DNA from 2 places in the Streptomyces sp. NPDC002232 genome. Region 2 is predicted to be linked to the other one. Evidence: riboswitches for the same ligand, from Rfam matches in the RefSeq annotation. Region 2 holds a riboswitch; the other holds the start of a gene.
What was found. A riboswitch is a leader RNA that binds a small molecule or an ion and turns the genes downstream of it on or off. The one in region 2 is predicted to bind glycine.
Positions count from the first base shown of each region.

Region 1: it holds a riboswitch for glycine, as region 2 does, so the genes downstream of both, gcvT (glycine cleavage system aminomethyltransferase GcvT) here and gcvP (aminomethyl-transferring glycine dehydrogenase) in region 2, are expected to answer to the same signal.

Region 1 covers NZ_JBIARV010000001.1:251,354-266,195, reverse strand. Annotated here, with positions in the region: gene ACFYXU_RS01185 (L-serine ammonia-lyase) at 1-251, opposite strand, end outside; gene glyA (serine hydroxymethyltransferase) at 414-1,682, opposite strand; gene gcvH (glycine cleavage system protein GcvH) at 1,714-2,091, opposite strand; gene gcvT (glycine cleavage system aminomethyltransferase GcvT) at 2,169-3,293, opposite strand; glycine riboswitch at 3,454-3,553, opposite strand; gene ACFYXU_RS01165 (AAA family ATPase) at 3,714-4,373, shown strand; gene ACFYXU_RS01160 (enhanced serine sensitivity protein SseB) at 4,590-5,330, shown strand; gene ACFYXU_RS01155 (enhanced serine sensitivity protein SseB C-terminal domain-containing protein) at 5,410-6,201, shown strand; gene ACFYXU_RS01150 (ABC transporter permease) at 6,564-7,583, shown strand; gene ACFYXU_RS01145 (ABC transporter substrate-binding protein) at 7,695-9,458, shown strand; gene ACFYXU_RS01140 (ABC transporter permease) at 9,572-10,570, shown strand; gene ACFYXU_RS01135 (ABC transporter ATP-binding protein) at 10,567-11,673, shown strand; gene ACFYXU_RS01130 (ABC transporter ATP-binding protein) at 11,670-12,734, shown strand; gene ACFYXU_RS01125 (trimeric intracellular cation channel family protein) at 13,183-13,860, shown strand; gene ACFYXU_RS01120 (thioesterase family protein) at 13,884-14,735, shown strand.
Region 2 covers NZ_JBIARV010000003.1:1,305-16,146, forward strand. Annotated here, with positions in the region: gene ACFYXU_RS12570 (sugar phosphate nucleotidyltransferase) at 1-2,159, shown strand, start outside; gene ACFYXU_RS12575 (DUF881 domain-containing protein) at 2,262-3,191, shown strand; gene ACFYXU_RS12580 (small basic family protein) at 3,188-3,520, shown strand; gene ACFYXU_RS12585 (DUF881 domain-containing protein) at 3,526-4,458, shown strand; gene ACFYXU_RS12590 (FHA domain-containing protein) at 4,540-5,481, shown strand; gene ACFYXU_RS12595 (MerR family transcriptional regulator) at 5,514-6,263, shown strand; gene ACFYXU_RS12600 (bifunctional nuclease family protein) at 6,363-6,836, shown strand; gene ACFYXU_RS12605 (MerR family transcriptional regulator) at 7,029-7,652, shown strand; gene ACFYXU_RS12610 (DNA polymerase IV) at 7,792-9,150, shown strand; gene ACFYXU_RS12615 (PRC-barrel domain-containing protein) at 9,202-9,576, opposite strand; glycine riboswitch at 9,690-9,789, shown strand; gene gcvP (aminomethyl-transferring glycine dehydrogenase) at 9,969-12,854, shown strand; gene ACFYXU_RS12625 (DUF5999 family protein) at 12,940-13,146, opposite strand; gene ACFYXU_RS12630 (hypothetical protein) at 13,481-14,071, opposite strand; gene ACFYXU_RS12635 (glutamate--cysteine ligase) at 14,551-14,842, shown strand, end outside.

The DNA of each region.
Region 1 (14,842 bases), on a different contig from region 2:
GCGGTCTCCACGTTCACCGTGCGCGGGGAGTTGCCCTCCAGGCCCAGCAGGACCGCCTTCGGGGTGCCGTGGCCGTGGCCGGTGGCGCCGAGCGAGCCGTACAGCTCCGCCCGTATCGCCGCCGTGTGGGCGAGCAGCCCCTCGTTCTTCAGCCGGCGGGCGAACATCCGGGCAGCCCTCATGGGGCCCACCGTGTGGGAGCTGGACGGACCGATGCCGATCGAGAACAGGTCGAAGACCGAGATGGCCACGGGAGGACTCCTTGTGGGGGCTGGACGCCTTTGTCTGCCGGGGTGGTGCAGAGGGGGCTGAGCAAGGGACGGGGCACCGCGCTCACTGTCCAGTGTGCGCGGTGCCCCGGAGCTTTCGTACGAACGACCGCGGACGGGCCGCAGAACAAAAGGGTACGAAACTTACTTCAGGCCGGGGTACAGCGGGTGCTTGTCCGCGAGCGCGGTGACCCGGGCCTTGAGGGAGGCGGCCTTGTCCGCGTCGAAGCCCGGCTTCAGGGTCTCGGCGATGACGTCGGCGACCTCGGCGAAGTCATCGGCCTGGAAGCCGCGGGTCGCGAGCGCCGGCGTGCCGATGCGCAGACCCGAGGTGACCATCGGCGGGCGCGGGTCGTTCGGAACGGCGTTCCGGTTGACCGTGATGCCGACCTCGTGGAGACGGTCCTCGGCCTGCTGGCCGTCCAGCTCCGAGTTCCGCAGGTCCACCAGGACCAGGTGGACGTCCGTGCCGCCGGACAGGACGGAGACGCCGTGGGCGGTGACGTCGTCCTGGACCAGGCGCTCGGCGAGCGCGCGGGCGCCGTCCAGGGTGCGCTGCTGGCGCTCCTTGAACTCCTCCGAGGCCGCGACCTTGAAGGAGACGGCCTTGGCCGCGATCACGTGCTCCAGCGGGCCGCCCTGGAATCCGGGGAAGACGGAGGAGTTCAGCTTCTTCGCGAACTCCTTCTTCGCCAGGATGATGCCGCCGCGCGGGCCGCCGAGCGTCTTGTGCGTGGTGGAGGTCACCACGTCCGCGTACGCGACCGGGTTCGGGTGCAGACCGGCGGCGACCAGGCCGGCGAAGTGGGCCATGTCGACCCACAGGTAGGCCTCGACCTCGTCCGCGATGCGGCGGAACTCGGCGAAGTCCAGCTGGCGCGGGTAGGCGGACCAGCCCGCGATGATCACCTTGGGGCGGTGCTCCTTGGCGAGGCGCTCGACCTCGGCCATGTCGACCAGACCGGCCTCGTCCACGTGGTACGCGACCACGTCGAACTGCTTGCCGGAGAAGTTCAGGCGCATGCCGTGGGTGAGGTGGCCGCCGTGCGCCAGGTCCAGGCCCAGGATCGTGTCGCCGGGCTGGGCGATCGCGAAGAGGGCGGCCTGGTTCGCGGAGGCGCCGGAGTGCGGCTGGACGTTGGCGTACTCGGCGCCGAACAGGTCCTTGATCCGGTCGATCGCGATCTGCTCGGCCACGTCGACGTGCTCGCAGCCGCCGTAGTAGCGGCGGCCGGGGTAGCCCTCGGCGTACTTGTTGGTGAGGACGGAGCCTTGGGCTTCCATGACCGCGACCGGAGCGAAGTTCTCCGAGGCGATCATCTCGAGGGTGGACTGCTGACGGCGGAGCTCGGCGTCGACGGCGGCGGCGACGTCGGGGTCCAGCTCGTGGAGGGGAGTGTTCAGAAGCGACATGAATCGATCCCTAGGGGTCTCGGGCCCGGTCTCAGCCGGCGGAGAACGCGGTGTACTCGTCGGCGGTGAGCAGCTCCTCCGGCTCACCCGCGACGCGCACCTTGAACAGCCAGCCACCCTCGAACGGAGCCGTGTTCACCAGCGACGGGTCGTCCACCACGTCCTGGTTGGCGGCGACGACCTCGCCCGTGACGGGGGAGTACAGGTCGCTCACGGACTTCGTCGACTCCAGCTCGCCGCAGGTCTCGCCCGCGGTGACGGTGTCGCCGACCTCGGGGAGCTGGGCGTAGACGACGTCACCGAGCGCGTTGGCCGCGAACTCCGTGATGCCGACGGTCGAGACGCCGTCCTCGGCGTCCGACAGCCACTCGTGCTCCTTGGTGTAGCGCAGCTGCTGGGGGTTGCTCATGACCTGATTCTCCTGGATCGGGGGAGTACTGATGAACGTGGGTCTCGCGGGATGAGACCGGGGATGAGACGACTGCGTCACTTCTGGCGCTTGTAGAACGGCAGCGCCACGACCTCGTAGGGCTCGTGGGTGCCGCGGATGTCCACCCCCGCGCCCGGGGTGCCGGGCGTGGCGTGCGCCGCGTCCACGTACGCCATCGCGATCGGCTTGCCGAGGGTCGGGGACGGCGCGCCGGAGGTGACCTCGCCGATGACCTCGCCGTCCTTGACTACCTGGAAGCCGGCGCGCGGGACCCGGCGGCCCTCGGCGATCAGGCCGACGAGCTTGCGCGGCGGGGCGCTCTCGGCGCGCTCGGCGGCCTTCTCCAGCGCCTCGCGGCCGACGAAGCGGCCCTCGTTGGTCGTCTTCTCGAACTTCACGACCCGGCCCAGGCCCGCGTCGAAGGGGGTGAGGGCGGTGGTCAGCTCGTGGCCGTACAGCGGCATGCCCGCCTCCAGGCGGAGCGTGTCGCGGCAGGACAGGCCGCACGGGATCAGGCCGACGCCCTCGCCCGCCTCGGTCAGCGCCCGCCACACGCCCTCGGCGTGCTCGGGCTTCAGGAACAGCTCGAAGCCGTCCTCACCGGTGTAGCCGGTGCGGGCGATCAGCGCCGGCACGCCCGCGACGGTGCCGGGCAGGCCGGCGTAGTACTTCAGGCCGTCCAGGTCGGCGTCGGTGACCGACTTCAGGATGCCGGGGGACTCCGGGCCCTGGACGGCGATCAGGGCGTACGCGTCGCGGTCGTCGCGGACCTCGGCGTCGAAACCGGCCGCGCGCTCGGTCAGGGCGTCGAGGACGACCTGGGCGTTGGAGGCGTTGGCGACGACCATGTACTCCGTCTCGCCGAGGCGGTAGACGATCAGGTCGTCGAGGATGCCGCCGTCCTCCCGGCAGATCATCGTGTAGCGGGCGCGGCCGTTGCCCACGGTCGAGATGTTGCCGACCAGGGCGAAGTCCAGGAGCTCCACGGCCTGCGGACCCGTGACCGTGATCTCGCCCATGTGCGAGAGGTCGAAGAGGCCGGCCCGGGTGCGGACGGCGTTGTGCTCGTCGCGCTCGCTGCCGTACCGGAGCGGCATGTCCCAGCCGGCGAAGTCGGTCATGGTCGCGCCCAGCGAACGATGCAGGGCATCGAGGGCGGTCAGACGGGGGGCAGTGCTCATGGGTGGCTCCCGGGTCCCAAGGGCGTGATCGGTGACGAAAACACATGACGGGCGAGGACGTCCTCCCCATCTGTCATGGAACCTGAGAGGTTCACCGAGGGCATCCTCGGCTTGCACCTTGGGTGGGGACACGACACGGTGTCCCGCTTTTCAGATCTGCCTCATCCACGCGGTACGGGGCCTGAGAGATTCAAGGGAGGGTCTTGCTCCTTCGGCGCCCGGACGCGCTCGGCGGTCCGGAACTCTCCCGCGCGGATTCGAGCGGCCGGTATGCGATTGTGCGGCGACTGTGCGCGCCTGGCGCGCACATCATTGCACGCGGTGTCGGCGGGGCAAATCGCTTGTGTCGCATTACTGATTCTTTACACTTCTTGGGCAAGGGTCTCCTCAGGTCTCCTGAGACCCGACAGGGGGAGCGCGATGAGGATCCAGCACACCGGCGCCTACGCCACCAGTACCGGCATACCGTCCCAGCGGGCGCGGGCCAGGAGCCGCCGCGGCCGTCTCCTGCGCGACCTGCGCGAGCGCGGCGGCCGGGGCCCCCGTGCCCTCACCTTCGCCGCCGGTGACCTCGTCGTCGTCTCCGGGCTGCCCGGCAGCGGCAAGTCCACCCTCATGAAGCGCGCCGCCGCGGACGGCGGCATCGACTCCCAGGACGCCCGCGAGCGCTGGGCGGCCCGCATGCCGCGCCTCCTGCCGTACGCGGTCTACCGGCCCCTCGTCCGGATCGCGCACTACGCCGGGCTGCGCCGGGTCCTGCGCTCCGGCGCCAGTGTGATCGTCCACGACTGCGGCACCCAGTCCTGGGTTCGCGGCTGGCTCGCCCGCGAGGCGAGACGGCGCGGCCGGGCCCTGCACCTGGTCCTCCTCGACGTCACCCCGGACACCGCGCGGGCCGGCCAGCAGGACCGGGGCCGGGGCGTCTCCGCGTACGCCTTCGCACGCCACCGGCGGGCCGTGGGCCGGCTCCTGCGGGCCGCCGAGGCCGGCAGCCTGCCGCACGGCTGCGCCTCGGTGACCCTCCTCGACCGGGACGCCGCCGACTCCCTCCACCGGATCGGCTTCCGCGAGGCGGCCTGAGGGGGGCATGGGGGAAACGGGCCCGGTCCCGAGGCGGGCCGGAGCGAGCCCGCCGGGGAAACGGGCCCAGGCCCCGAGACGGGGGTACGGGCGGTGTCCGACGGCCGTCCCGGGACGCCCGTACCCTTCACTTCTGGCCACGGCGGCGGCGGGGCGGCGTTAGGGTGCTGCCGGGCGGCCGGTGCGGCAGGCCGTGCGAGAAGGGGAAGAGCGACCGTGGACGTGACGTGGCCGGGCAACGAGCTCGAAGAGGTCCTTGCCGCCTCACTCGGCAACCCCGGGGCCGGCGGCCGGCTGGTCGAGGTGCTGGGCCGCAGCCAGGTCTGGGTGCCCCTGCCGAACGGCGGCGGCCCCGACAGCCCCGGCCTCGACCTCGCCACCCTGGAGATCGACGGCGCGGCCTACGTCCCCGTCTTCAGCTCCGAGCAGCAGTTCCTCGCCTGCGTCGGCGACCACATGTCCTTCACCGTCGCCCCCGCCCGTGACTTCGCCCGCGGCCTGCCCCCGCAGCTCGGCATCGCCGTGAACCCCGGCGGCACCGTCGGCGTCCCGCTGCCCCCGCCCGCCGTCGCCGAGCTCTGCCGCGCGGGCCGCACCCCGCTCGACGGCCCCGCCAGCGGCGGCCGCGTCCGACTCTTCGAGCCCGACTGGCAGGACGACCCCGTCGACTTCCTCGCCGCCGCCTCCGCCGAGTTCGAGGCCACCGGGGTCGTCGCCACCGCCCGCCGCGCCCTCGCCAGCGTCGAGGGCACCGAACCCGCCCTCTTCGTCGGCGTCCAGCTCACCGGCTGGGACGGCGTCGACCGGAACGCCCCCCTGGACGCCCTCGGCCGCGCGCTCGGCCGGATCGAGGTCGCCTGGCCGGTCAACCTCATCCTGCTCGACATGGCGCAGGACCCGGTCGGCGACTGGATGCTGGAGCGGGTGCGCCCCTTCTACCAGCGCGCCGCCGTGTGAGCGGCCCCCTGTTTAAGCTGAACTGAACTGGATCGCTGGACCGACGTACGTGGTGGACGGAAGAGGGGCGGGAAACACGGTGAGCGCGTCAGGCACCGCTTCGACCGGGACGGTCGAGCACATGCTGCGCCAGGTGGCACCCGGACGCTACGACGCGTACGAGCAGTTGCTGCACGCCCTCGCCGACGGCGAGCTCTGGATGCTGCTGTGGCAGGGCGCCCCCGGCTCGCCCGACGCCCAGTACGGGAACATGGAGGTCGACGGCTTCGGCTACGCGCCCTGCGTCACCTCCGCCCAGGAACTCGCCGCCTCCGGCTGGAACCGCGCGCACGAGCTCGTCACCGGCCGCGACATCGCCCGCGCGCTCTACCCCGACCGCTGGGGCGTCTGGCTCAATCCGCACGCCCCCGGCGGCGGCGTCGGCATCCCCTGGGCCGACCTGCGGCGCATCGCCACCGGCCTCGACCGGATGCCCGCCGGACCGCTGCGCGTCACCGAGCCCGCCCTGGAGATCCCGCAGTTCTACGCCCTGCTCACGCAGAACGCGCACCGCACCCCGGCCGTCCGGGCGCTGCGCCGCGGCTGGGTGCAGCCGGCGCTCGGCTCCCCGTACCTCGCCATCGGCCTCGACCTGTACGACACCTCCGCCGCGGCCGTCGACACGGTCCGCTCGATGATGCGCCAGTCGATCGGCTCCGTCCCCGACGGACTGCCCGTCTCGACCGTCGCCCTCTCCGACGCGTACGACCCCGTCGCGCTCTGGCTGCGGGCGAACGCGCGTCCCTTCTACGACCGCGAGGCGCACGCCGGACGCGGATCCGCCGCCGTGCCGGGGTACGGATACCCGCCACCGGCCCCGTCCGGATACTGAGACGTCCCTCGTGTCCCACTTGTCGCCAAAGGCCTCCGGAGTCCGCTCCGGAGGCCTTCGTTCACCCCAATACGACCGTGCGCGGCACGAGTTGAGCGACATGTCCGATTGCGGGGAAGAGGGCCCCGGTTGGTCCGCTCACGTGATCACGACGTCCGCATAACGGAAGTCGCAGCACCGCATCACGTTTGAGCAACCATTCCTCGCCAGGGCTGGCGGGTGATCACAAGCGCATTGAAGACTCCCCGGAACACCGGGCGTTCGGCTCCTTTCGAGCAGGTGCCCAGCATGTTGTTCCACCGAGCCGCCACCCGCGGCGGGCAAGGGCCGGCTACCGGCGGCCGAGAGGGGTCCTCACCACGATGACGGCACCACTGCGCGAGACGAGTGCGGGCGAGGCGACCGCCACCGTCGACGGCGCGCCCGGCATTCCGGACCACTCCGGCGCCTCCGGCACGGCGATCGAGGGGCGCTCGCCCTGGAAGATCGCCTGGACCCGCCTCAAGCGCGACAAACTGGCCCTCGCGGGCGCCTTCGTCGTCCTCTTCCTCATCCTCGTCGCGATCTTCGCACCGGTCATCGTCGGCCTCCTCGGCCACCCGCCGGACGAGTTCCACGAGGACCAGATCGACCCGCTCTTCGGTACGCCCATCGGATCCTGGGGCGGCGTCAGTTCCGACTTCCTCTTCGGCGTCGAGCCCGTCAACGGCCGCGACGTCTTCAGCCGGATCGTCTACGGCGCCCGGATCTCCCTGCTCGTCGCCTTCCTCGCGGCGGTCTTCGCGGTCTTCCTCGGCACCGTCCTCGGCGTCATCGCCGGCTACTTCGGCGGCTGGGTCGACGCCGCCCTCAGCCGGATCATGGACGTCATGCTCGCCTTCCCGCAGCTGCTGTTCACGATCGCCCTGGTCTCGGTGCTGCCCAACCAGTTCCTCGGCCTGGACGGATCGGGCGTGCGCATCGCCGCGCTCGTCGTCGTGATCGGCTTCTTCGGCTGGCCCTACGTCGGCCGCATCGTCCGCGGCCAGACCCTCTCGCTGCGCAACCGCGAGTACGTCGAGGCCGCCCAGAGCCTCGGCGCGGGACGCCTCTACATCCTGCGCCGCGAGCTGCTGCCGAACCTGCTCGCCCCGATCATGGTCTACGCGACCCTGATGATCCCGACCAACATCCTCACCGAAGCGGCGCTCAGCTTCCTCGGCGCGGGTGTGAAGCCCCCCACCGCTTCCTGGGGCCAGATGCTGTCGACGGCCATCACCACCTACGAGTCGGACCCCCTCTTCATGGTGATCCCCGGCCTCGCGATCTTCATCACCGTTCTGGCGTTCAACCTCTTCGGCGACGGCGTGCGTGACGCGCTCGACCCGAAGGGCTCCCGCTGATCGTTCGCCGACGACACGCAAGACCCGCCCCTGCCGCAGGCGACAGGAGGCCCACCCCAATCGGCGGACCGCCGTGACGGCCCCGCCACTATCCCGGAGGTTGCTGGACCCATGCTGAAGAGCTCTCAGCGCAGAATCGCCGCGGGCGCGCTGCTTGCCGCGGCCACGATGGTCGTCACCACCGCCTGTGGCGGCGGCAACGGCGACGGTGGCGACAAGGGCAAGACGGGCGCGGCCGGCTTCGACGCCGCCGTGAACAAGGTCGCCAACGCGTCCGACAAGAAGGGCGGCGAGCTGAAGTTCATCGGCTCGCAGGAGGCCGACAACTGGGACCCCCAGCGCGGCTACTACGGGTTCGTGTGGGACTTCGCCCGCTACTACACCCGTCAGCTCGTCACCTTCAAGGCCGAGCCGGGCGCCGCCTCCACCGAGCTGGTCCCGGACCTCGCCACCGACGCGGGCAAGGTCTCGGCCGACGGCCTCACCTACACCTTCACGCTGAAGGACGGGGTGACCTGGGAGGACGGCAAGCCGATCACCTCCAAGGACATCAAGTACGGCATCGAGCGCATCTGGGCCCAGGACGTCATCTCCGGCGGCCCGATCTACCTCCAGCAGGTCCTCGACCCCAAGGGCGAGTACAAGGGCCCGTACAAGGACACCGCCGCGGACAAGCTCGGCCTCAAGGCGATCGAGACCCCGGACGACAAGACCATCATCTTCAAGCTCCCGGTCGCCAACGGTGACTTCCTCCAGATGCTGGCCATGCCGGCGGCCTCCCCGGTCCGCCAGGACAAGGACACCAAGGCCAAGTACGGCCTGAAGCCCTTCTCCTCCGGCCCGTACAAGTGGGACTCCTACACCCCCAACAAGTCCATCAAGCTGGTCCGCAACGACAAGTGGGACGCCAAGACGGACACCGTCCGCAAGGCCCTGCCGGACAAGATCAGCGTCACGTTCACCACGAACGCCGACGACATGGACAACCGCCTGGTCGAGGGCGAGTACGACCTCGACATCAACGCGACGGGCGTCGGCGCCGCCGCGCGCCAGAAGGTGCTCCAGCAGCACAAGGGCAACGTCGACAACCCGCAGACGGGCTTCATCCGCTACGCGGTCTTCCCGCAGACGGTGATCCCCAACATCGAGTGCCGCAAGGCGATCATCTACGCCGCCGACTCGAAGTCCCTCCAGACCGCCCGCGGCGGCCCGCAGGCCGGTGGCGACATCGCCTCCAACATGCTGCCGCCGGCCATCAAGGGCGCCGACCCGAAGGCCGACCCGTACGGCAAGCTCGGTGGCGCCCCGGACCTGGTCAAGGCCAAGGACGCGCTGAAGAAGTGCGGCAAGCCGAACGGCTTCAAGACCACGATCGCGGTCCGCAACAACAAGAAGATCGAGATCGCGACCGCCGAGTCCCTCCAGCAGTCGCTGGCCAAGGTCGGCATCGAGGCCCAGATCGACCAGTTCGACGGCGCCCAGACCTCCGGCATCATCGGTTCGCCGAAGGTGGTCAAGGAGAAGGGCTACGGCATCATCATCATGGGCTGGGGCGCCGACTTCCCGACCGGTCAGGGCTTCCTCCAGCCGCTGGTCGACGGCCGCTTCATCCTCCAGAGCGGTAACAACAACTTCTCGGAGCTGAACGACAAGGCCGTCAACGGCCTGTTCGACCAGGCGCTGAAGGAGACCGACCCGACCAAGGCCGGCGAGCTCTACAAGCAGATCAACACGAAGGTGTCGGAGGCCGCGGTCTACCTGCCCTTCACCCACGAGAAGAACATCATCTGGCGCAGCTCCCGGCTGACCAACGTCTACACGGCGGACGCCTACAACGGCCGCTACGACTACGCGTCGCTCGGCGTCGTCAAGTAATCCGACCCGCTTCACCGGCGCACCACCCGCCGCCAGGTCCGAAGGGCAGGTGATGGCCGCCCCGGCGGCCGGGGAACCCGATCGGGTTCCCCGGCCGCCGACCGGCCGACCGCATGCTTGCATACATAGTCCGACGGCTCTTCGCAGTCGTCGCGATGCTGCTCGTCGTCACGCTCGTGACGCTCAGCATCTTCTTCCTCATCCCCAAGATGACCGGCAGCGACCCTGCCGCGATGTTCGTCGGCAAGCAGGCGGATCCGGCTTCCATCGAGGCCATCCGGCAGAAGCTGGGCCTGGACGAGCCGATCCTGGTGCAGTTCTGGCACTTCGTCTCCGGCATCTTCGTCGGCCGGGACTACACCGGCGGCGGCGACACCATCCACTGCGCCGCGCCCTGCTTCGGGTACTCGTTCCGTACCGAGCAGGACGTCTGGAGCATGCTGGTCGACGCCTTCCCGGTCACCCTGTCCATGGTCGTCGGCGCGGCCGTGCTGTGGCTGGTCCTCGGCGTCTCCACCGGCGTGGTCTCCGCGCTCAAGCGGGGCACGCTCATCGACCGCGCGGCGATGATCACCGCGCTCGCCGGCGTCTCGCTCCCCATCTTCTTCACCGCCATGCTGGCGATGCTCGTCTTCCGCACCCAGCTCCACTGGGTCGACGCCTCGTACGTGCCGATCACCGAGTCCTTCGGTGGCTGGTTCGGCGGACTGCTCCTGCCCTGGGTCACCCTCGCCTTCCTGTACGCGGCGATGTACGCGCGCCTCACCCGCGCCACCATGCTGGAGGTCCTCGGCGAGGACTACATCCGCACCGCGCGGGCCAAGGGTCTGCCGGAGCCGGTCGTGCTCGGCAAGCACGCCATGCGCTCCACCATGACCCCCATCCTGACCATCTTCGGCATGGACCTCGGCGCCCTCATCGGCGGCGCGATCCTGACCGAGACCGCGTTCAGCCTCCACGGCCTCGGCGGCCTCGCCATCAAGGGCGTGAGCGAGCGTGACCTGCCGCTGATCCTGGCCGTCACCCTCATCACGGCCTCCTGCGTCGTCATCGCCAACCTCGTCGTGGACCTCCTGTACGCGGTGATCGACCCCCGAGTGAGGCTCGCATGACGGACAAGCTGACGAAGACGGGCGCGGCCCTGGGCGAGCCCGTCGACACCGGGACGTCCGCCCCGTCCGAGGCCTTCCTCGACGTGCGCGACCTGAAGATCCACTTCCCGACCGACGACGGTCTCGTCAAGTCGGTCGACGGCCTCAGCTTCCAGCTGGAGAAGGGCAAGACCCTCGGCATCGTGGGCGAGTCCGGCTCCGGCAAGTCGGTCACCTCGCTCGGCATCATGGGCCTGCACACCGTCGGACAGTACGGCCGGCAGAAGGCGCGGATCTCCGGCGAGATCTGGCTCAACGGCCGCGAGCTGCTCTCCGCGGACCCGGACGAGGTCCGCCGGATGCGCGGCCGCGAGATGGCGATGATCTTCCAGGACCCGCTGTCCGCGATGCACCCGTACTACTCGGTCGGCAACCAGATCGTGGAGGCGTACCGCATCCACAACGACGTCGACAAGAAGACGGCGAAGAGGCGGGCCGTCGAACTCCTCGACCGGGTCGGCATCCCCGAGCCCGCGAAGCGGTTCGACAACTACCCGCACGAGTTCTCCGGCGGCATGCGCCAGCGCGCGATGATCGCCATGGCGCTCGTCAACAACCCCGAACTGCTCATTGCCGACGAGCCGACCACCGCGCTCGACGTCACCGTGCAGGCGCAGATCCTCGACCTGATGCGGGACCTCCAGAAGGAGTTCGGCTCCGCGGTGGTCATCATCACTCACGACCTCGGCGTCGTCGCCGAGCTCGCCGACGACATCCTCGTCATGTACGGCGGGCGCTGCGTCGAGCGCGGACCGGCCGAGTCCGTCTTCTACGAGCCGCAGCACCCCTACACCTGGGGCCTGCTCGGCTCGATGCCGAGGATCGACCGGGAGCAGACCGAGCGGCTCATCCCGGTCAAGGGCAACCCGCCCAGCCTCATCAACATCCCGAGCGGCTGCGCCTTCAACCCCCGCTGCCCGTACGCGGACGTCCCCAAGGGCGGCATCACGCGCACCCAGCGACCGGAGCTGGCACCGGCCGGGGACCGCCACTTCTCGGCATGCCACATGCCGCAGGAGGAGCGGACCCGCATCTGGACCGAAGAGATTGCGCCGAAACTGTGAGCGACAACATCGAGCCCCTGCTCAAGGTCACCGGCCTGAAGAAGCACTTCCCCATCAAGAAGGGGCTGCTCCAGCGCCAGACCGGTGCCGTCAAGGCGGTCGACGGCCTCGACTTCGAGGTCTACCCCGGTGAGACCCTCGGCGTCGTCGGCGAGTCCGGCTGCGGCAAGTCGACGATGGGCCGGCTCATCACCCGGCTCCTCGAACCGACCGACGGCACCGTCGAGTTCCAGGGCAAGGACATCTCGCACCTCGGCGTCTCGGGCATGCGCCCGTTCCGCCGGGACATCCAGATGATCTTCCAGGACCCGTACGGCTCGCTGAACCCGCGCCACACGGTCGGCTCGATCGTCTCGGCCCCCTTCAAGCTCCAGGGCGTCGAGCCCGAGGGCGGCGTGAAGAAGGAGGTCCAGCGCCTGCTGGGCCTGGTCGGCCTCAACCCCGAGCACTACAACCGCTACCCGCACGAGTTCTCCGGCGGCCAGCGCCAGCGCATCGGCATCGCCCGCGCCCTGGCCCTGAAGCCGAAGCTGGTCGTCGCGGACGAGCCCGTCTCGGCCCTGGACGTCTCCATCCAGGCGCAGGTGGTGAACCTCCTGGACGACCTCCAGAAGGAGCTCGGCCTCACGTACGTGATCATCGCCCACGACCTCTCCGTGATCCGGCACGTCTCGGACCGCATCGCGGTGATGTACCTGGGCAAGGTCGTGGAGCTGGCGGACCGCAAGTCCCTGTACGAGTCGCCCATGCACCCGTACACCCGGGCCCTGATGTCCGCGGTCCCGATCCCGGACCCGCGCCGCCGGGGTGCCAAGAGCGACCGGATCCTGCTGAAGGGCGACGTCCCGTCCCCGATCGCCCCGCCGCCGGGCTGCCGCTTCCACACCCGGTGCTGGAAGGCCACGGACCTGTGCAAGACCCAGGAGCCCCCGCTCCTGGAACTCCGCCCGGGCCAGCGAGTCGCCTGCCACCACCCGGAGAACGCGGAGCCGGTCACGATCCCGGCGGCCCGCGAGTCGTCGACCCCGCCGCCGCCGGAACCCGCAGCCCCCGAAAAGTAGCCGCGTGGGCGCCCGTTGTGGGCAATCGTTCCGCTGGGGCGATGGGGGTCCCCCCTGCTCGAGCGAAGCCGAGAGCTTGGGGGAGGGTGGGCACAACGGAACGGCGCCCTTGCCGGCGCGGGAGGCCCTTGTGCCCTGACCCGCACCTCCGTGCACGGTCACTGGGTGGTGCGGGCCAGGGCACAGTTCGCGGAGGCGCCGCTGAGGGGCGCCGTCCCGTGTGCCCACCCGTCCCGCCCAGCGGGACGATTGCCCACACGGGGGCGGGCGAAGGCCCACGCGGGCGCGGGAGCACCACGCCGGCGCCGCCGCGGGCCCCACACGGGACGGGGCTCGGGCGTAGCCGCGTCCCCCACACGCGCGGGCCCAGGGCCACCGTCCCGCAGCCGACGCGGCCGCCCCCACCACACCGGCCGCCCCACCCCGCCGCACCCGGGACAATGACCCCGTGCTCCACGAACTGTTCACCCCCTCCGTCCAACACGCCCTCGACCTCGTCGGCATCTTCGTCTTCGCCATCTCCGGCGCCCTCCTCGCCGTCCGCAAGAACTTCGACGTCTTCGGCATCGCCGTCCTCGCCGAGGTCACCGCCCTCGGCGGCGGTCTCTTCCGCGACCTGGTCATCGGCGCCGTACCCCCCGCCGCCTTCACCGATCTCGGCTACTTCCTGATGCCGCTGATCGCGGCGGTCCTCGTCTTCTTCCTCCACCCGGAGGTCGAGCGCACCCAGACGGCGGTGAACGTCTTCGACGCGGCGGGCCTCGGGCTGTTCTGCGTGACCGGCACGATCAAGGCGTACGACTACGGCCTGGGCCTCACCTCCTCCGCCGCGCTGGGCCTGGCGACCGCGGTCGGCGGCGGTGTGCTGAGGGACGTGCTGGCGAACGAGGTCCCGTCGCTGCTGCGCTGGGACCGGGACCTGTACGCCGTCCCGGCGATCGTGGGCGCGACGATGGTCGTGCTGTGCATCCGGTTCGACACCCTCAACGCGTTCACGAGCGGCACCGCCGTCGTGACCGCCTTCGTCCTGCGCCTGCTCGCCCTGCGCTTCGAGTGGCGGGCGCCCCGCGCCTGGAACCGGCGCTCGTCCGCGAGCGAGGAACCCGAAAAAGCTACCGCTCAGTAGCTACCTGCGGTACCGTCGGAGCCATGAGCACGAGCACCGAGCCGGCCGCCGCCGTCACGAGCGAGTTCGACCGCGACACCGCCGTCACCCTGAGGGAGACCGGCGTGTACGACGCCGAGCTCTCCGCCGGCTGGACGATCATCCACGCCGTCAACGGCGGCTACCTCCTCGCCCTGCTCGGCCGCGCCCTCGGCGACCACCTCCCGCACCCGGACCCGTTCACGATCTCGGCGCACTACCTCACGCCGTCCGTGCCGGGCCCCGCGGTGATCCGGACGCAGACCGTCCGATCCGGCCGCACGCTCTCCACCGGCCAGGCCTCCCTCTTCCAGTACGCCGAGGACGGCACCGAGGTCGAGCGCATCCGCGTGCTCGCCTCGTACGGGGACCTCGACGCGCTCCCCGACGACGTCCGCACCTCCGCGACGCCGCCGGAGATGGCCCCGATCGAGAACTGCTTCAGCGCGGCGGACAACCCGGCCCCGAGGATCCCCGGCTCCTCCGCCATCGCGGACCGCCTGGACCTCCGCCTGGACCCGTCCTGCGTCGGCTGGGCGGTCGGCGCGCCCTCGGGCCGGGGCGAGATGCGGGCGTGGTTCGGCCTGGCCGACGGCCGCGAGCCCGACGCCCTCTCGCTGCTGCTCGCGGTCGACGCGCTGCCGCCGACCTCCTTCGAACTGGGTCTCCAGGGCTGGACGCCGACGGTCGAGCTCACGACCCATGTGCGCTGCCGTCCGGCCCCGGGCCTGCTGCGGGTCTCGATCACCACGCGGAACCTGGCGGGCGGTTTCCTGGAGGAGGACGCGGAGGTCTGGGACACCGCGAACCGCCTGGTGGCCCAGTCCCGCCAACTCGCCCGAGCCCCCCGCGCCTGACTCCTGCACTTGGCGTGCCCGGCCCCTGACCCCGCACTCGGCGGGCCACTGGACCGGGCGGGCCCCGGCAGTGCCAGGCCCCAGGACCCGGAGGGTTCCCGCCCCGG
Region 2 (14,842 bases):
ACCTCTCCGATCTCATCGCCTTCCACAAGGAGAAGGGCGCCCTCGTCACGGTCTGTCTGACCCGGGTGCCCAATCCGCTGGAATTCGGCATCACAATCGTCGACGAAGAGGGCAAGGTCGAGCGGTTCCTGGAGAAACCCACCTGGGGCCAGGTCTTCTCGGACACCGTGAACACGGGCATCTACGTGATGGAGCCCGAGGTCTTCGACTACGTCCAGGCAGACACCTCAGTTGACTGGTCGGGTGACGTCTTCCCGCAGCTGATGAAGGAGGGCAAGCCGATCTACGGCTATGTCGCCGAGGGCTACTGGGAGGACGTGGGTACCCACGAGAGCTATGTGAAGGCCCAGGCGGACGTCCTGGAGGGCAAGGTCCAGGTCGACATCGACGGATTCGAGATCTCGCCCGGGGTGTGGGTCTCGGAAGGCGCCGAGGTGCACCCCGACGCCGAGCTCCGCGGACCGCTGTACATCGGCGACTACGCCAAGGTCGAGGCGGGCGCCGAGATCCGTGAGCACAGCGTCATCGGGTCGAACGTGGTCGTGAAGAGCGGCGCCTTCCTGCACAAGGCGGTCGTCCACGACAACGTGTACGTCGGGCAGCAGAGCAATCTGCGCGGCTGCGTGATCGGGAAGAACACCGACATCATGCGGGCCGCCCGGATCGAGGACGGCGCCGTCATCGGGGACGAGTGCCTCATCGGCGAAGAGTCCATCGTCCAGGGCAACGTGCGGGTCTACCCCTTCAAGACGATCGAGGCCGGCGCCTTCGTCAACACCTCCGTCATCTGGGAGTCCCGGGGACAGGCCCATCTCTTCGGGGCCCGCGGGGTCTCCGGCATCCTGAACGTGGAGATCACCCCCGAACTGGCCGTCCGGCTCGCCGGCGCGTACGCGACGACCCTCAAGAAGGGGTCGACCGTCACCACCGCGCGCGACCACTCCCGTGGCGCCCGGGCGCTGAAACGGGCCGTGATCTCAGCCTTGCAGGCCAGCGCCATCGACGTACGGGACCTGGAGAACGTACCGCTGCCGGTGGCGAGACAGCAGACCGCGCGGGGCAGCGCCGGCGGCATCATGGTGCGGACCTCGCCCGGTGTGCCCGACTCCGTCGACATCATGTTCTTCGACGAACGGGGAGCGGACCTCTCGCAGGGCGGACAGCGGAAGCTGGACCGGGTGTTCGCGCGCCAGGAGTACCGGCGGGCCTTCCCCGGTGAGATCGGCGACCTGTCGTTCCCGGCGAGCGTCTTCGACTCGTACACCGGCTCCCTGCTGCGGAACGTCGACACCACCGGGATCGCGGAAGCCGGGCTGAAGGTCGTCGTGGACGCCTCCAACGGCAGTGCCGGGCTCGTCCTGCCCAGCCTGCTCGGGCGGCTCCAGGTCGACTCGCTGACCATCAACCCCGGTCTCGACGAGTCCCGGCCCACCGAGTCGGCCGAGAGTCGGCGAGCCGGTCTCGTGCGGCTCGGAGAGATCGTGGCCTCCGCGCGGGCCGCGTTCGGAGTGCGGTTCGACCCCGTCGGCGAACGCCTTTCGCTCGTGGACGAGCGGGGCCGGATCATCGAGGACGACCGGGCGCTCCTGGTGATGCTGGACCTGGTCGCCGCCGAGCGGCGGTCCGGGCGGGTGGCGCTTCCGGTGACCACGACCCGTATCGCCGAGCAGGTGGCCGCCTACCACGGCACCCAGGTGGAGTGGACGACGACCTCGCCCGACGACCTCACGCGGGTCGGACGGGAGGAGTCCACGATCTTCGGCGGCGACGGGCGCGGCGGGTTCATCGTGCCCGAGTTCAGCAGCGTCTTCGACGGCGCCGCGGCGTTCGTGCGGCTGATCGGGCTGGTGGCGCGGACGCAGCTCACACTGAGCCAGATCGACGCCCGGATCCCGCGGGCGCACGTCCTGAAGAGGGACATCGCCACCCCGTGGGCCGTGAAGGGGCTCGTGATGCGCCGGGTGGTGGAGGCCGCGGGCAGCCGGTCCGTGGACACCACCGACGGAGTACGGGTCGTGGAGGCCGACGGGCGCTGGGTGATGGTGCTGCCCGACCCCGCCGAGGCCGTCACCCATCTGTGGGCGGAGGGCCCCGACGACGCCTCCGCCCAGGTCCTGCTCGACGAGTGGGCCGAGGTGGTCGAGAGCGCAGGTCGCTGACGGTACGGACCGTTCCCGGCCGGGAGGTGCCCGAAGGGTGCCTCCCGGCCGCCGGGAGGGGCCATTCGGCGGTAGGCCGTGCGACGTGCGACGATGTGCGGCATGTCGCAGCAGCCCCCCGTTCGGAGCACCGGATCACCGCCGCCGCGTCCGGACGCGTCGATGTCGCTGCTGAACAACGTGATCGACCACGCGCTCGACGACGGCTACGCCGAGGCGACCGCCCGGCGCGCGGCCGAGGGCGGCGGACTGCCCCGCAGTCTGCGGGCCAAGCTCGGTGTCGCGGCGGGGCTCCTGCTGGCCGCCGTCGTGGTGACCGTCGGCGCCGCCGAGGCGCGGATCTCCGCACCGGTCGTCGCCAAGGAGCGCCAGGACCTGATCGACCGGATCGAGAAGGAGACGTCCTCCGCCGATCAGCTGGAGCAGGACGTCGAGCGGATCCGGGACGAGGTCGGAGCGCGCCAGCGGCAGGCCCTGCAGCAGCACGGCGGTGACCAGACCGAGCTGGTGGCCCTGCTCTCGGGCGCGACGCCCGTGCACGGCCCCGGGGTGAAGCTCGTCGTCGACGACGCCAAGGGCACCGACCCCGGGGGCGGCGGGCCGAGGGAGAGCGCCGGCTTCACCGACACCGGCAGGGTCCGGGACCGGGACCTGCAACGCGTGGTCAACGGGCTGTGGGAGTCGGGTGCCGAGGCCGTCGCCATCAACGGGCAGCGGCTGACGTCGCTGTCCGCGATCCGGGCGGCCGGTGACGCCGTACTCGTCGACAACAGGCCGCTGGTGCCGCCGTACACCGTCCTCGCGATCGGGGACGGGCAGCGGCTGAGCACCGCGTTCCAGGACAGCGCCGACGGGCAGTACCTGCACGCGCTGGTGGAGAACTTCGGGATCAGGAGCCGGATCTCGGCCGAGGGCGATGTGCGCCTGCCGGCCGCGCCGAGCCTGACCGTACGTACCGCAGAGCCGAGGGGGGTCGGGGCGGCGACGCCCTCAGGCCCGGCCACGGCCGACACAGGGAAGGGCACATCGTGATCGCCGTACTGGGCCTGATCGTCGGAGTCGTGGTCGGACTGTTGGTCCGACCCGAGGTTCCGGCGGTGGTCGAGCCCTATCTCCCGATCGCCGTGGTCGCCGCCCTCGACGCGGTCTTCGGCGGTCTGCGGGCCATGCTCGACGGGATCTTCGTCGACAAGGTCTTCGTCGTCTCGTTCCTCTCGAACGTGGTCGTGGCCGCGCTGATCGTCTTCCTCGGCGACAAGCTGGGCGTCGGCGCGCAGCTGTCGACCGGTGTCGTCGTCGTGCTCGGCATCCGTATCTTCTCCAACGCGGCCGCCATCCGGCGGCACGTGTTCCGGGCGTGAGGCCGATGAGCGAGAACCCCGAGAACCACCCCGAGAACGCCGGCCGGCCCGAGAGCACCGGGGCCGCCGGGAACGCCGGGCGGCCCGAGTCGGGAAGGCCCGGTCCCGAGAGGCGCGTCCCGCCCGAGGCGCTACCGCCCGAGGTACCGGCCGAGGACGTACGGATGCCCGAGGTGCCCGCGGCGCCCGTCGCGGCCGGAGCGCCGGCCTCCACCGGGCCGAGCGGGCGGCGCAGGCTCGCCTCCGCCCTGTGGCCGCCCCGGGTGACCCGGGCCCAACTCGTCGTCGCCCTGCTGCTGTTCGTCCTCGGTCTGGGCCTGGCCATCCAGGTCTCCTCGACGAGCGAGAACAGCGCGCTGCGCGGCGCCCGCCAGGAGGACCTCGTGCGGATCCTCGACGAACTCGACGACCGCACGCAGCGCCTGGAGGACGAGAAGACCCGGCTGGAGAAGCAGCGCACCGAGCTGGAGTCCAGCTCGGACCAGGCCGAGGAGGCGCGCAAGCAGACCCAGGAGAAGGAGCGGCAGCTCGGCATCCTGGCGGGCAGCGTCGCCGCCGAGGGACCGGGCATCACCCTCACCGTCGGTGATCCGACCGGGGCGGTCGAGTCCGACATGCTGCTCGACGCCATCCAGGAGCTGCGCGCAGCGGGGGCCGAGGCGATCCAGGTCAACGGTGTCCGGGTGGTCGCGGACAGTTATTTCACCGGGAGCGGTGATGAGATGCGGATCGATGGAACGAAGGTGGCCGCTCCGTACGTCTTCAAGGTCATCGGCAAGCCGGAGGATCTCGAGCCCGCGCTCAACATCCCCGGCGGTGTCGTGCAGACCCTGGAGAAGGAGCAGGCCACGGCCACGGTGGAGCGGTCGGCGAAGATCGTCGTCGATGCCTTGCGACCCGCGAAGCGGCCTGACTACGCTCAGTCGTCCTCCCAGTGAGCGGGGGACGAGGGGGGTCCCGCGACAAGGGCACGACGTTGCGGGGGGTCGGCGCACCACAACGGTGGTGCGTGGTGGAAACTGTCCGGAGGATACGGACGTTGTGAAGGTGTCCGGGTCGGCAGGTGTGAAGGATCTCGGTTCGTCCTGCCCCACGGGCGGGTCTGTTTCGGTCAAGGGGAATCGCCCGTGAAGTTGTTTGCGAAGTTGTTCGGCAAGAGCGGACGCGAGGACGGCGGCAACGCCAAGCACGCCGCGCCGCGCCACGCCCAGAGCGAGGAGCAGGGCGGCGAGCGCCCGCTCTTCCGTGACGAGGTCGACGGTCGGGGGGGTGACATTCCGGGCACGCAGGGCGCGTCTTCTGTTGACCCCGCCGGGGCCGCCCGCATAGGTTTCGGAGAACCATCAACCTCAAGTACGGGTGGAGGGTTTACGCCCGACCCGTACGCGACACAGACCTCCGCGGGGCAGCCGCGGCAGGAGGATGCGTCCATGCCGGTGTGCACGAGGTGCGGTCACCGCAACACGGCCGACAGTCGCTTCTGCTCCCACTGCGGTACGCCGCTGCGGGGCGGGGTCGCTCCCGAGCGGGCGTCGGAGACGACGTCGACGATCTCCATCTCGGGGCTCGAGGCGTATGACGCCGAGGTCACCGGCCAGAACGCCCTTCCGTCGCTGTCGCCCGAGGCACTCGCCGCCGTGGAGGCGCTGCCGTTGGGCTCCGCGCTCCTCGTGGTGCGCCGGGGTCCGAACTCGGGCAGCCGGTTCCTGCTCGACGGTGAGCTGACGACGGCCGGCCGTCACCCGCAGAGCGACATCTTCCTGGACGACTTCACCGTCTCCCGGCGGCATGTCGAGTTCCGGCGGGCGCCGGACGGCAGCTTCACCGTGGCCGACGTCGGCAGCCTCAACGGCACCTACGTCAACCGCGAGCCGATCGAGTCGGTCGTCCTGTCCAACGGCGACGAGGTGCAGATCGGCAAGTACCGGCTGGTCTTCTACTCGAGCCAGCGAGGCGTGTGACGCCTCGGGGAAAGCCCCTTCAGGGAAGGTCCATGCTGCGAACACCGACGGGCGGTGCCGGCTCCGGCACCGCCTCGGGCGACCGGCTGGTGAGCATCGGCACGGTGCTGAACCAGCTGCGCGACGAATTTCCCGAAGTGACGATCTCCAAGATCCGGTTCCTGGAGGCCGAGGGGCTGGTCGAGCCCCGTCGTACGGCCTCCGGGTACCGGAAGTTCAGCCCGCAGGACGTGGAGCGGCTCGCCCGCATCCTGCGGATGCAGCGGGACCACTATCTTCCGCTGAAGGTCATCCGCGAGCATCTCGACGCCCTGGAGCGGGGGGAGCCGATCAAGCTCCCGGCGCCCGGGCGTCGGCGCGACCTGGTCGAGGGCGCCTGGGACGAGGACGAGGCGGAGCCGGAGGCGCCGACCGTCGCCCGGCTCGGGCGCGCCGAGCTGATCGCCGCCGCCGACGTGACCGAGGCCGAGCTCGCCGCATGGGAGGCGTACGGCCTGATCTCCGAGGCGGAGGGCGGCGGATACGACGCCGAGACCGTCACCGTCGCGAGGCTCGTGGCGGATCTGGGGAGATTCGGTCTGGAGCCCCGGCACCTGCGGTCCGTGAAGGCGGCCGCCGACCGGGAGGCCGGACTGATCGAGCAGGTGGTCGCGCCGCTGCGCCGGCACCGCAATCCGCAGACCAGGGCCCATGCGGAGGCCACCGCAAAGGAGCTCGCCGCTCAGTCGGTGCGGTTGCACGCGGCCCTGGTGCAGACCGCTCTCGGGCTTCGCCTGCCGTGATCCTGGGGCTCCCGGGAGGGGGCCCGGGGAGGGCTCGGGCAGGGCGTCGAGGGGGGGCCCGACTATCCAAACCGGTCGGGCACGTCCTAGGGTTGCTGTGTGAACGAGCTCGACGTTGTGGGTGTCCGGGTGGAAATGCCCTCCAACCAGCCGATCGTGCTCCTGCGTGAAGTGGGAGGCGATCGGTACCTCCCCATCTGGATCGGACCGGGTGAGGCGACCGCGATCGCCTTCGCCCAGCAGGGGATGGCCCCTCCGCGGCCGCTGACGCACGACCTGTTCAAGGACGTGCTGGAGGCCGTCGGGCAGGAGCTCACCGAGGTCCGCATCACGGATCTGCGTGACGGGGTCTTCTACGCCGAGCTGGTCTTCGCCAGCGGCGTGGAGGTCAGCGCGCGCCCGTCGGACGCGATAGCCCTGGCCCTTCGGACCGGGACGCCGATCTACGGCAGCGACGGCGTGCTGGACGACGCCGGCATCGCGATTCCGGACGAGCAGGAGGACGAGGTGGAGAAGTTCCGCGAGTTCCTCGACCAGATCTCACCGGAGGACTTCGGGACCAACAGCCAGTGAGACGGAGCGGCTCGGCCGGAGGCCGTCCGTGGGGTGCCACGAGGGCATTCGAGTAGCCTTTCCCCGCAGGGAGACACGCGAAACCACTCTCAGGGTGATTATCACTCGGCGTGCCGAGTGTGGCGATCGTTGACGCGCCCCAAGTGACTGCCTACCTTCGTGTGGGCAGGTCAAGGACGGAGGGTCGGCGTGATGAGCAGCGCGGACGGTACGGCAGGGAGCTCGCTCGGGCGCTTGTCCGGGGAGAGCGGTCCGTATCCGCTTCACGGCAGGGTGGGCGACTTCGGGACGGACACCGGTGCCGACGGCGGGATCGCCGACGAGGCGATCGGCTATCGCGGGCCGACGGCCTGCGCGGCCGCCGGGATCACCTATCGCCAGTTGGACTACTGGGCGCGCACCGGGCTCGTGGAGCCGAGCGTGCGGCCCGCGTACGGGTCGGGGACGCAGCGGCTGTACAGCTTCCGCGACGTCGTCGTACTGAAGATCGTCAAGCGTTTCCTCGACACCGGGGTGGCCCTCCAGAACATCCGGGCCGCGGTGCAGCACCTGCGCGCCCGGGGCTTTCGCGACCTGGAGCGGATGACGCTGATGAGCGACGGGGCCACGGTGTACGAGTGCTCCTCGCCCGACGAGGTCGTCGACCTCCTCCAGGGCGGGCAGGGCGTCTTCGGCATCGCCGTCGGGGTGGTGTGGCGGGACGTCGAGGCGGCGCTGTCGCAGCTCCACGGGGAGCGCGTCGACACCGGCGAGACGCTCGTGGGTCACAACCCGGGTGACGAGCTGGCGCGGCGACGGCGCGACAGGGCCGTCTGAGGGCGACTGCCGACGGGCCGGTCTTCCCCCGGGAGCCTCCCGGCTCCTCCAGGGGCCTGAGGGGCCTTCCGAGGTCCCGGCGGGGGTTCCCTGGCGTTCCGCGGGGGCGTTGTCAGTGGCGTAGGGCAGCATCGGACCTGTGAGAGCCGCGCCCACGATCCTGCATCTCGACATGGATGCCTTCTTCGCCGCCGCCGAGCAGGCGTCGAAGCCCAGCCTGCGCGGCAAGCCGGTGGTCGTCGGCGGCCTCGGGCCGCGCGGCGTGGTCGCCACCGCCTCCTACGAGGCCCGCCGCTTCGGGGTGCATTCGGCCATGCCCATGGGCCAGGCGCGGCGGCTCGCGCCGAACGCGGCCTATCTCGTGCCGCGCTTCGCCTTCTACCGCTCGATCAGCGACCAGGTCATGGAGCTGCTCCGGCGGCTGTCCCCGCTCGTGGAGCCGCTGAGCCTCGACGAGGCCTTCGTCGACCTGGAGGCCGGCGGTGTCGCCGACGACAGCGCGGGCGCGCGGGCGGCGGGGGAGCGGCTGCGGGTCGACATCCTCGCGACCACCGGGCTCACCGGTTCCGTCGGGCTGGCCGGGTCCAAGATGATCGCGAAGATCGCTTCCGAGGAGGCGAAGCCGGACGGTCTCGTCCTCATCGAGCCCGGCACCGAGCGGGAGCTGCTCGGGCCCCGGTCGGTGCGGATCCTGCCCGGGGTCGGGCCGGCCACGGGGGAGCATCTGAGACGCGCCGGGATGGTCACCGTCGCCGACCTCGCAGAGGCGGGCGAGGACGAGCTCGTACGGCTCCTGGGGCGGGCGCACGGGACGTCGCTGCACCGGATGGCCCAGGGGCACGACGACCGGCCCGTGGTGGCCGAGCGGGACGCGAAGTCGGTGTCGGTCGAGGACACCTTCGACGTGGACCTGCACGACCGGGTGCGGATCCGGTCCGAGGTCGAGCGGCTCGCGGAGCGGTGTGTGGGGCGGCTGCGCGCGTCCGGGCACTCCGGGCGGACCATCGTCCTGAAGGTGCGGCGCTACGACTTCTCCACGCTCACCCGGTCCGAGACGCTGCGCGGGCCGACGGACGACCCGGGCGTGGTCCGGGAGGCCGCGGGGCGGCTCCTGGAGGCGGTGGACACGACGGGGGGCGTGCGGCTGCTCGGCGTCGGGGTGAGCGGTCTCGCCGACTACACGCAGGAGGACCTGTTCGCCCAGGCGGAGGCGGCGGAGCGGCCGGCGGAGGAGGCGGCGCCCGAGGGCGCCGACGAGGCGGAGGAGGCGCCGACCGCCGTGGCGGAGGGCGCCGAGCGGGTCTGGGCGCCCGGCCACGACGTGCGGCACGACGCGCACGGGGCGGGGTGGGTCCAGGGGAGCGGGGTCGGGCGGGTCACGGTGCGGTTCGAGGAGCCGTGGTCCGGGCCGGGGCGGGTGCGGACCTTCGCCGTGGACGACCCGGAGCTCCATCCGTCCGAGCCGCTGCCGCTGGTGCGGGGGGACGCGGCGGCGTGACGGAGCCACCCGCGTCGCCGCGCGGGTGGGGTCCGTCACCGGGCCGCGCGGTCAGGCGCCGTCCTGGCCGGCCAGGCGGCCGAAGTCCTTGTCCGGGGCGTCCGTGGGCGCGGGCGGCAGCGCCAGGCTGTAGTGCCGGTAGAGCTGGAGCTCCTGCTCGGGGGAGAGATGACGGCCCACGCCGAAGTCCGGGGCGTCCTTGATCAGGGCCCTTTCGTACGGGATGTGGAGTCCGTCGTCGAGCAGGGAGCTCGGCTCCAGGGGGACGAAGGCGTCCCGGCTGAACAGCCCGGTGCGGACCGCGGCCCATTCCGGGATGCCGGTCGCGTCGTCCAGGTACACCTCGTCCACGGTTCCGATCTTGTGCCCGCTTCGGTCGAACGCCTTGCGGCCGATCAGGCTGCGCGGATCGATGTCGGTCTGCACGGTCCCTCCAACTGGTCGCAACTGCTCTACACCCCTACGAAAGTGCACAACTGGGATGTCGGCCACTTGAGCGATGGGAGCCGCAACCTCGCTGGTAGGCTGGTTGTGGCTGTCGACCCTGTGCGGGAGAGTCCCCCGGAGAATTCTTCCGGTGGGCGCCGAAGGAGCAAATCCTCCCCGGAATCTCTCAGGCCCCTGTACCGCGCGGACGAGGTCACTCTGGAAAGCAGAGCGGATGTCCGACGGCATCTCGCTCTCACCGACGGTGAAAGCCGGCGTGCCGCGAGGCGTGCCGGTGAAACTCTCAGGTTGAGATGACAGAGGGGGAGGCCGTCCGGGTACCCGCGCCGTGGTGCCCCTCGCAGGTCGTGACGACCAGGAGGCCTCCGTACATGACCGCCAACCGCACTCCGCTCTCCGAGCTCGAACAGGGCATCCCGTTCGAGCAGCGGCACATCGGGCCCGACGCCGAGGCCCGGGCCAAGATGCTCGCCCAGGTCGGTTACGGCTCGCTGGACGAGCTCACGGCCGCCGCGGTGCCGGACGTGATCAAGAACGCCGAGGCCCTGGGTCTGCCGGCCGCGCGCACCGAGGCCGAGGTCCTCGCCGAGCTGCGCACGCTCGCCGACCGCAACCAGGTCCTCGCCCCGATGATCGGCCTCGGCTACTACGGCACCTTCACGCCGCCGGTCATCCTCCGCAACGTCATGGAGAACCCCTCCTGGTACACGGCCTACACGCCGTACCAGCCGGAGATCTCGCAGGGCCGCCTGGAGGCCCTCCTCAACTTCCAGACGATGGTGGCCGACCTCACCGGTCTGCCCACCTCCGGCGCCTCCCTCCTCGACGAGGGCACCGCCGCCGCCGAGGCCATGGCGCTCTCGCGCCGCGTCGGCAAGGTCAAGAAGGGCGTCTTCCTCGTCGACGCCGACGCCCTGCCGCAGACCGTCGCCGTCATCGAGACCCGCGCCGAGCCGACCGGTGTCGAGGTCGTCGTCGCCGACCTGAGCGCCGGCATCCCGGCCGAGATCGCCGAGCGCGGCGTCTTCGGCGTGCTGCTCCAGTACCCGGGTGCCTCCGGCGCCGTCCGCGACATCAAGCCGCTGATCGACGCCGCGCACGAGCTCGGCGCGATCGTCACCGTCGCCGCCGACCTGCTCGCGCTCACCCTGCTCACCTCGCCCGGCGAGCTGGGCGCGGACATCGCCGTCGGCACGACGCAGCGCTTCGGCGTCCCCATGGGCTTCGGCGGTCCGCACGCCGGCTACATGGCCGTCCAGGACAAGCACGCCCGCTCCCTGCCCGGCCGCCTCGTGGGCGTCTCCGTCGACGCCGACGGCAACCGCGCCTACCGCCTGGCCCTGCAGACCCGCGAGCAGCACATCCGCCGCGAGAAGGCCACCAGCAACATCTGCACCGCGCAGGTGCTGCTCGCCGTGATGGCCGGCATGTACGCCGTCTACCACGGTCCGGACGGCCTGCGGCAGATCGCGGAGCGGACCCACCGCTACGCCGCCGTCCTCGCCGCGGGCCTCACCGCCGGCGGCGTCGAGGTCGTGCACGGCTCCTACTTCGACACCGTCACCGTCCGCGTGCCCGGCAAGGCCGACGAGGTCGTCGCCGCCGCCCGCGCGGCCGGCGTCAACCTCCACCGCGTCGACGCCGACCTCGTCTCGGTCTCCTGCGACGAGACCACCGGCCGCGCGCAGCTCGCCGCGGTCTGGGGCGCCTTCGGGGTCGAGGGCGACATCGAGGCCCTCGACGCCGCCACCGAGGACGCGATCCCGGCCTCGCTGCTGCGCTCCGACGCGTACCTGACCCACCCGGTCTTCCACGCGCACCGCTCCGAGACCTCGATGCTGCGCTACCTGCGCAAGCTCGCGGACCGCGACTACGCGCTGGACCGGGGCATGATCCCGCTCGGCTCCTGCACCATGAAGCTGAACGCGACCACCGAGATGGAGCCGGTGACCTGGCCCGAGTTCGGCCAGATGCACCCGTTCGCCCCGATCGACCAGGCGCAGGGCTACGTCACGCTCATCACCGAGCTGGAGGACCGCCTCGCCGAGGTCACCGGCTACGACAAGGTGTCGATCCAGCCGAACGCCGGCTCGCAGGGCGAGCTCGCGGGTCTGCTCGCGGTCCGCGCCTACCACCGTGCCAACGGCGATCTCCGGCGCACCGTGTGCCTCATCCCGTCCTCCGCTCACGGCACCAACGCCGCGTCCGCGGTGATGGCCGGCATGAAGGTCGTCGTGGTCAAGACGGCCGAGGACGGCGAGGTCGACGTCACCGACCTGCGCGCCAAGATCGAGCAGTACCGGGACGAGCTGTCCGTGCTGATGATCACCTACCCGTCCACGCACGGCGTCTTCGAGGAGCACGTCGCCGACATCTGCGCCGAGGTCCACGAGGCCGGCGGTCAGGTGTACGTCGACGGTGCCAACCTCAACGCGCTGGTCGGTCTGGCCAAGCCGGGCCACTTCGGCGGCGACGTGTCGCACCTGAACCTGCACAAGACCTTCTGCATCCCGCACGGCGGCGGCGGCCCCGGCGTCGGTCCGGTCGGCGTCCGCGCGCACCTCGCGCCGTTCCTGCCGAACCACCCGCTCCAGCCCACCGCGGGCCCGGAGACGGGCGTCGGCCCGATCTCGGCGGCCCCCTGGGGCTCCGCCGGCATCCTGCCGATCTCCTGGTCCTACGTGCGCCTCATGGGCGGCGAGGGCCTCACGCGCGCCACCCAGGTCGCCGTCCTCGCGGCGAACTACATCGCCAAGCGCCTGGAGCCGCACTTCCCCGTGCTCTACACCGGTCCGAACGGGCTGGTCGCGCACGAGTGCATCGTCGACATCCGTCCGCTGGCCAAGGCCACCGGCGTCAGCGTCGACGACATCGCGAAGCGCCTCATCGACTACGGCTTCCACGCGCCGACGATGTCCTTCCCGGTCGCCGGCACGCTGATGATCGAGCCGACCGAGTCCGAGGACCTGACCGAGCTCGACCGCTTCTGCGACACCATGATCGCGATCCGGGCCGAGATCGAGAAGGTCGCCTCGGGCCAGTGGCCCGCCGACGACAACCCGCTGCACAACGCCCCGCACACCGCGGCGGCGCTGGGCGGCGAGTGGAACCACCCGTACACGCGCGACGAGGCGGTCTTCCCGGCCGGTGTCTCGGCCGCCGACAAGTACTGGCCGCCGGTGCGCCGCATCGACGGTGCCTTCGGCGACCGGAACCTGGTCTGCTCCTGCCCGCCGCTGGACGAGTACGACAACTGAGCACGCGTCGAGGGCCGGTGCGGAGGATCTCCTCCGGGCCGGCCCTCGGCTGTTCTCTCCTCGTACGGCGTCCGGCCGCGCGCCCTCAGGCGGCGGTCGTCACCCGTCCGGCCGTCAGCGGCCGGTGCGGGGCGATGATCTGCCCGTCCGGCAGCAGCTCACCGGTGTCCTCGAAGAGCAGGACGCCGTTGCACAGCAGGCTCCAGCCCTGTTCCGGATGGTGTGCCAGGAGTCGGGCCGCCTCCCGGTCGGCGGAGTCGGCGGTCGGACAGGCAGGCTGGTGCTGGCACATGGGTGGGTTCTCTCGCTGCGTCGTGGTGGATGTCCTGCGGCTCTGCGCGCTCATGGCCGCCCCCGTCGGTCGGTTCGGTTCCTGTCCCAGTCTTGCCCCACGGACGGTCTTCCGCAGGTATTTCGCGGCAGACCGTCCTTTCCTGTGTAGACGCATCACCCGCAGGGGCGGTTCAGGTCAACTGCACCCTCTCTTCGGGTGGTTCGTAGTGGTCCCAGTGGGCTAGTCCGTACGGGAGGGGCGTGCGGGAGGCGCGCTCGGGCGCGCGGCCCGGACAGAAGTGCGCCCCGTGACCCGAGCGGGTCACGGGGCGGGGCGACGCGGGTGAGCCGGATCAGGCGGGCGCCGGCGAGCCCAGGAGGGGCGGCGGCGCGAGTCGCGTACTGAGCACCGGCAGGAGATCGGCGACCTGGTACGGGCGGTGGGCCGCGATCCCCGGGGGTGCGGGGGCCAGGGGCACCATCAGATCGGCCGCGGCCGGTGCGACGGTCGTGCCGTCCGCCTCGGAGTCGGCCTGGAGCCAGAGCGTCAGCATGTAGAGCTCCGGTACGGACAGCAGCCTCGGCCGGTACGTGACGGGCAGGGCCTCCGCCTGGAGCAGGGCCTGCTCGGTGGCGGAGACGTACGGCCCCTCGAAGAAGTGCGAGAAGGCCCAGCCGTCCGGGGTGAGCATGGTGTCCGCGGCGGCGATCGCCCGGTCCCCGTTCCGGATCAGGAAGCGCCAGCCGGCGAGCCGGGTGCGGGGCACGAGCCCCGGTGCTCCGGTGACGCCGAGGACGTGCACGGGCAGAGGGTGTTCGGGGCTCAGCGGTCCTTGTGCGGCCCGCAGCGCGGGAGTTCGCGGCTCGCGGACGGCGGTCGGTGAGCCGAGGGCCGCGAGGACACTGCGGAGGGCCGGCGCAGGGGCCGGGGAGGGTCGGAGCATGGTGGGTCGCCTCTCGCTCAGGAGACACGGTGACGCGTGGGCAGGTACGACGGCGCTGTCGGCGGCGGGGCCAGAGGGGGACATGGGGCCATGGCCGGGCGCCAACACTCTGCCTCGTCCGCGGAGTTTATACGACACGTGTTCACACAGTGTTTCCGCTAGACCTCGCCGATATTCCTGACAAGACGTCATCAGGCCGTAATCGACGGGAGTTGAAGCGGAATCTCCGAGGCTCTGCCACTCCCACCTGCGTATTCCTCGCGAAGGCGGACGGCTGAATGTGAACCCCGCCTCCCGGGACAATACGACATTGGTATATGTCGCTCGTTCCTTGCCTTCGGAATGTGCCCATGGAGCACTCCGTCCAGCCTATCCTCCGAGAGGCCGGTTCCGCAGGCGTTGTCGATCAGCGGGCTGGGCATCATCGTCCGTGACGCGCGGCCGCCCGGGCGGCCGCCCACTCTGGGAGGGACGCTTCGATGGGGGAGAAGGTCGCGGCCGACGGGTTCGGCCCGTCCGACCGGCAGCAGTACCGGAGAAAGCTCCAGCAGTGTCTCGCGGGGCTGGCGCGGCTGCTGGCGGAGAAGAGGTTCGACCGGCCGCGCAATCTCATGGGCGTGGAGATCGAACTCAATCTCGCCGGTGCCGACGGGCTGCCCCGGATGCTCAACGGCCCGGTTCTCGAAAAGATCGCCAGCCCCGATTTCCAGACAGAACTCGGAATGTTCAACCTCGAAGTGAACATCGCGCCCCACCAGCTCGACGGCCGTG